One region of the Mesobacillus jeotgali genome, then DNA from elsewhere that is predicted to be linked to it. Evidence: riboswitches for the same ligand, from Rfam matches in the RefSeq annotation. Region 1 holds a riboswitch; the other holds the start of a gene.
What was found. Region 1 has a riboswitch for FMN ahead of FOF60_RS16270 (ECF transporter S component). Riboswitches for the same ligand answer to the same signal wherever they lie in the genome.
Positions count from the first base shown of each region.

Region 1 (3,389 bases):
CTAACATTATTTTAACATGAAAATATCTAGTAAAATGTTTTATTTTCAACGGAAAAACCATTCAACGCCTTGTGTGATAAGCATTCTCAATACTTTTTTTATTGAAATGTTGGCGATACAGTTTTACAATAGGTATGAGGAATACGTTTTCACTGTTTCAGTGAAAACAGCATATTATTGTTAAACACTTGGGAGGAATTATATCATGGCTAAGTACACAATTGTTGACAAAGAAACTTGTATTGCATGTGGAGCTTGCGGTGCAGCTGCTCCAGATATCTACGATTACGACGATGAAGGCATCGCATTCGTAACACTTGACGAAAACGAAGGTATCGTTGAGATCCCTGATGTATTAATTGACGACATGATGGATGCATTCGAAGGCTGCCCAACTGACTCAATCAAAGTTGCAGATGAGCCATTTAACGGAGATGCTACTAAATTCGAATAAGAGTATACATAATTCCCGCTTACAGGCGGGAATTTTTTTTTGGGAGTTATTACGGATGATGACACTGTACATCCCATTTAAAAATCAAAAAGCAACGGTGCAGACCGTTGCTTTTGTATTAGAAATCATATGAATTTAAGCACTTTTGAAAGCTTGCTGTCTCTCGATCCATGTTTTCATCCTTGTGAAGATCAGCATGAATATGACAGACATCAGTAAGCCTTTAACGAAATTAAATGGTAAAATCCCTGCGACTATCATGGCCCGCGTTTCCGGTCCGGACATTGCCGGCATATTCAAGAACAAAGTGTAGGCAGGAAGGAACACGTAATAGTTCAGGACACTCATCAGGATGGCCATACTTGTTGTACCAGCCACCAATGCGAACGTCATTCCCTTATTGGACTTCATCCGCTGATAGATATAATAAGTTGGAAGGATGAATAAAACACCTGCAACAAAGTTGGCAACATGCCCAACAGGAACACCCGTATCACTGCCTGTCATAAAATAATCAAGGGTATTCTTCAAGAATTCTACTAAAATACCGGCAGCCGGACCAAAAATCAACGCAGCAATCAATGCAGGTATATCGCTGAAATCGACCATTAAGAATTTTGGAAACGGCGGCAGCGGAAAATTCAGCAGCATCAACACATACGAGATACTGCTCAGCATACCAATTGAGACCATTGCTTTGACACTAAATTTTTTCATTTTCCTCTCTCCTTATAGAGATCCATCTCACATAAAGAAGAAAGATTCGGCAATCACATACCCATAACAAATAAAACCCTCAAGTTTTCTGAACTTGAGGGAGACTGTTGAAGGGTATGCCAAATAACCGTTCGAAACCTGCATTTTTCGAACGTCTGCAGAACCTCCATCTTCTCCCATCCAGACTATACTGTCGGCTTTGGAATCGCACCAAATCCTGCCCTTACAGGCTCGCGGGCTTAGAGAATTCTTCTCATTACCGCCGATCGGGAATTTCACCCTGCCCCGAAGATAGACCATATTTATTTAACAAGTTTATTATACTGAAAAAAAGATATTTTGTGAAGGTGTATGCTTGTGACGATTTTATGTCTGAAATGGCCTAAAATGCATTTTGGTCAATAAGAGGATCGTGATTAGCAAAAATTTCTGCTAAATTCGGAATAACAGAATATAATTAGATTAAATCAATTGATTTTGGTCAGCGCTTGCATTGTATTCATGAACAATTCGGGAGTTTGACAAAAGAATATTCGTTTTGTAAAATAATCAGAAAATTACCACTTTATTTTTCAAAAGAAGGAGTGAAACAAAAAATGTTTCAGGTTCTGGCGGCAGATTCAATAAAGGAAGAAGGCTTACAGCCATTATTAGAACACGAAGGAATCCAGGTACATATCGGGGGTGTTGGCTCAGGGGTAATCGATTTACAAGAAGTTGATGCCCTAATAGTCAGAAGCGCTACGAAAGTCACCAAAGAGCTGCTCGATCGAATGCCACAACTAAAAATCGTTGGCCGGGCAGGTGTCGGTGTAGACAATATCGATATCACCGAGGCGACAAAGAGAGGAATTATCGTCGTAAACGCTCCAGATGGGAACACCATTTCTACCGCGGAACATACTTTTGCAATGATGTCTGCTTTAATGCGGAACATCCCACAGGCACACTCCACCGTAAAAAATGGAGAATGGAAGAGAAATAAGTTTATTGGAAATGAACTTTACGGAAAGATACTAGGCATTATCGGTTTGGGAAGGATTGGTTCTGAGCTTGCAAAAAGAGCCAGAGCTTTTGGAATGTCTGTAAAGGTATTTGACCCATTCCTGACGAAAGAGCGGGCAGACGTTTTGGGTGTTCAACTGTCCTCCTTTGACGAGGTCCTCGCCGAAACCGATATCATCTCGGTCCACACTCCTTTGACGAAAGAAACAAAAGGACTTCTCAATGAAAAGACATTGAGCCAAACTAAAAAAGGCGTCTATCTCCTCAACTGTGCGCGAGGAGGAATCATTGATGAGATGGCTCTCGCTCATTATATTGAGAATGGTCATGTTGCCGGCGCTGCATTGGATGTATTTGAAGTTGAACCCCCAGAGAATCACCCTTTACTTAAGTTTGATTCAGTTATTGCCACCCCACACCTCGGAGCTTCTACAAAAGAAGCGCAGCTGAATGTTGCTACCCAGGTAGCCAGAGAAATCAGGACTTATTTTGAGAATAGACCTGTGGCCAACTCGATTAATCTCCCGGCAATGTCTAAAGAAATCTATGAAAAAATCCAACCCTACCACCAGCTTGCGAAGGAAATGGGGAAGATTGTCTCAGAATGCCACAACAAAGGGATCAGCGAGCTGACAGCCACCTATTCAGGCACTGCAGCAGATCTCGAGACCTCTTTTTTAACAAAGGCGCTCCTTGCTGGATTTTTCGAAAACCGCATTGATGTGAAAGTAAATGAGGTAAATGCAATCCACATTGCAAAAGAGCGTGGAATCATGGTTGGGGAAAAAGTGACAGGAAATTCCTTTGGCTACGCAAATACCATAACAGTAACTGCAAGCGGAGACGGAGAAACTTTTACAGCGAGAGGAACCTACATTGACCATTACGGGCCAAGGATTGTCAATCTGGACGGTTTTAACATTGATTTCCACCCAGCAGGGAACCTCCTGTATATCCAGCACATGGACCGTCCTGGGGTAATCGGGCATGTAGGAAAGGTCTTAGGTGACCATGGTGTGAACATTGCGACAATGCAGGTCGGAAGAAAAGAGGCCGGCGGCGAAGCCATCATGGTCCTCTCGTTTGACAAGCCCCTTTCAAATGAGATGATCGGCAAGCTTGAGTCTCTGCAGGACATTGTCACCATCAATAGCATATTGCTCTAAGCACAGCAAACAGGCCTCCACTTAACGAGGCCTGTTTTATATAATTT
Region 1 is NZ_CP109811.1:3,166,177-3,169,565, forward strand. It holds gene FOF60_RS16265 (ferredoxin) at 206-454, shown strand; gene FOF60_RS16270 (ECF transporter S component) at 590-1,171, opposite strand; FMN riboswitch at 1,336-1,468, opposite strand; gene serA (phosphoglycerate dehydrogenase) at 1,768-3,342, shown strand.

Region 2 (3,389 bases), 730 kb from region 1:
TATTGGTGCTGACGGAAGCTGGTTGCTCAAAAAGTGCCCTACATACTTGCCAATCATGTCACATTCAATGTTGACGATATCCCCTTTTTCCTTGAACCCTAAGACTGTATCTTTTAAGGTGAGCGGAATCAACGATAGAGTCAGGCTGTCTTCTGAGACTTCAAAAACAGTCAGGCTTGTACCATCGACAGCGACAGAGCCTTTCATGATGACGTATTTCAGCAATTCAGGATCCACTTGAATTTCATAGTAAACAGCGTTCTCAATTTGCTTTTTCCCTTTGATGGTTCCGACACCATCCACGTGGCCGGCGACAAAGTGCCCGCCGAACCGGCCGCCAGCTGCCATTGCTCTTTCCAGGTTTACCTTTGATCCTCGTTTAACGGATTTCAAGCTTGATGCTTTGACCGTTTCAGGCATGACATCTACTGTAAATCTATTCTCTGTAAAGGAGGTGACGGTCAGGCACACCCCGTTAACAGCAATACTGTCTCCAAGATGAACATCAGTCAGGACTTTCCTTGCGTCAATCGTCAGGACAAACGACTCGCCGCTATGCTGGATATTGGCGACAGTCCCTATTTCTTCAATTATTCCTGTAAACATATAAACCTCCTTTTAAACCGGCTCAGCGATGATCCTGATATCCTGGCCAATTTGCTTAACATCTTTAATATCCAATGAAATAGTATCCTCGAGCCTGGCAATGCCTGCGCCTCCGTATGCAGCAGGTGCATTTTTCCCGCCGAGCAGCTTTGGAGCGATATACGCTATGACTTGCTGAAAGGCCTTCTCTTTTAAAAAGCTGCCATGTACCTCGGCTCCGCCTTCTACGTAAACAGATGTGATAGCCCGATCTCCAAGTTTTTTCAGCATGTCATGAATCTCGACTTGCTCAGTTTCCAGCTTGATAACCTTAATGCCTCTCTCAGTAAACTGCTTTATCCTTTCAGGCTCTGCCCGTGCTCCGGTCATAATCATGGTTTCAGCAGCCTCGTCATTCACGATCCTTGAATCCAGCGGAGTGCGAAGAGTATTGTCCAGCACGACCCTCACCGGATTCTTCCCTCCAGCCTTAAGTCTTGTGGTCAGGCTCGGATTGTCTTTTATCACGGTGTTGACCCCAACTAAAATAGCATCATGTGAATGACGGAACCGATGGACATCCTTTCTTGCCTCTTCTCCGGTGATCCATTTACTCTCCCCGGTAACTGTTGCGATTTTACCGTCCAGGCTGGTGGCTGACTTCAACGTAACATACGGCAAGCCAGTGCTTATGTAATGAAAAAACACTTTATTCAGTGCTTTTGCTTCTTCCTCCATCAACCCAACCTGCACATCTAAGCCCGCCTCAAGCATCTTCTTCACCCCTGCCCCGCCGACAAGCGGATTCGGATCGACTGAAGCGACAAATACTTTCTTGATGCCTGACTCTATCACCAGATTCGAGCATGGAGGCGTCTTTCCGAAATGGCTGCATGGCTCGAGGGTCACGTATAGTGTGGCATCCTTTGCCTTATCCCCAGCCATTGTGATCGCATGCACCTCAGCATGGGGTTCACCAGCCTTCAAATGGGCGCCCATACCAATCATTTGGCCGTTTTTCACAAGAACAGCGCCAACCTGGGGGTTCGGTGATGTTTGGCCTTCAGTCGCACTGGCGAGATTGATGGCTAATGCCATATAGTCCTGGTCGTTCACCTGGAATCCTCCTTCCTTTTTTAAAAAAAATAAAAAGACCCCGAAACAAATTGCTTCGGGGTCCTAAAAAAGGCAATGGCAAATTAGAGGGTCAAAAAAGGGCATACTTATCCCGTTCTTCTAATCCTCGTTTTTTTCCTTCTCCCATCCAGACTTTAACTGTCGGCCCTGGAGTTTCACCAGATCCACCGTTTAACAAATGTTAACCGGGTCACGGACTAAGAAGCATCGCTTCATCACCGCCGGTTGGGAATTTCACCCGACCCCGAAGGAATGTATTTAGTTAGAGTCATTATACAGAACATTAGATTAAATGAAAAACAATACTACTTTTATTTTTTCATCAGCTTCTCAATCGTGGTCAACAGTTCATCAACGACTTCATCGTCGCCTTCTTGAATTCGTTCGACGATGCATGATTTCATATGGCCTTCGAGCAGAAGTTTGGCCACACTGTTCAGTGCCGCCTGTGTTGCGGAAATCTGAGTGATCACATCATCACAATACGTATCTCTCTCAATCAGGCCTTTAATACCGCGAATTTGCCCTTCTATCCGATTCAATCTCGTCACGAGATTCTTTTTTGTTTTTTCAGAGTGATGGCTCTTTCTTTCTGATGAGCAACAGCTGTCGCCACAATCAGATGGGTTCACTTTGGGCTCCAATATGTCCATCAAAAAACCCCCTTTATCTTTTAAGCTTATTTTATCATACCCTCACATAGTAAATAATCGCAAATTCGCTATCACCTCTTACATATTAAACGTCTTTATAGGAATAACTATTTTTAACGAACTCAATATGCAAGTTTAATATTGCTCATAAAAGAGTGGTGTGATAATGAAAAAATTCCGTTTGCCAGCATTTAATAATGCGAATAGGAAAGTTCATTGCAGCGGTTATCAAATAATTAAAGCAGCCTTCCAGCATACAGGTGATTTTAAAGAGTTGGAGTTCAAAAGGGATAATACCACCTTACTATTTTGTTTCCTTGAAACACTCATTTCAGAAGAAAAATTCAAGGAGTATTTATTAATTCCCTTATTGTTGGAAGATTTCAAAAGGACTCCGGAGGAACTGGAATCCTTGAATGGAAAAAAGGTGGATAATCCAGAGGAGCTGATCAGCGGCATTTTAAATGGCGGCAATGTGCTATTTTTATGTGAACGTGATGAAGCGTGGCTATTCTCATTTCCCAAGGATCTCCAACGGTCCATTCAAGAACCGGTTAATGAAGGGGTGGTCCGTGGCCCGCATGATGGCTTCGTCGAAAACCTCGACACAAATATCAGTCAGCTGCGGTTTAGGATTAAGAGCCCGGACTTCAAGGTTAAGTATCACGAATTAGGTAATAAGACAAAGACCAAAACAGCTGTCATTTACATGAAAGGCATTGCCGATGAGAAATTAGTTGAAGAAGTTGAAAGAAGGCTCTCCTTCATTTCTACTGATATGATATTAAGCCCTGGCTATATAGAGGAGTTCATTGAAGATGACCCATTCTCCTTGTTTCCGCAGCTCATCAATACTGAGCGGCCAGACAGAGCTATGGCGAATTTAATGGAAGGCAGAATCATCATCATTGGCGAAGGCAGTCCGACAGCCTTAATCTTGCCAGTCACCTTTTTTGCCTTTTATCAATCCTCGGATGATTATAACAGCAGGTGGATACCCTCTACTTTTATCCG
Region 2 is NZ_CP109811.1:3,897,500-3,900,888, forward strand. It holds gene ribE (riboflavin synthase) at 1-606, opposite strand, end outside; gene ribD (bifunctional diaminohydroxyphosphoribosylaminopyrimidine deaminase/5-amino-6-(5-phosphoribosylamino)uracil reductase RibD) at 619-1,701, opposite strand; FMN riboswitch at 1,834-1,978, opposite strand; gene FOF60_RS19975 (metal-sensitive transcriptional regulator) at 2,034-2,375, opposite strand; gene FOF60_RS19980 (spore germination protein) at 2,542-3,389, shown strand, end outside.
Region 2: another riboswitch for FMN. It lies ahead of ribD (bifunctional diaminohydroxyphosphoribosylaminopyrimidine deaminase/5-amino-6-(5-phosphoribosylamino)uracil reductase RibD); the one in region 1 lies ahead of FOF60_RS16270 (ECF transporter S component).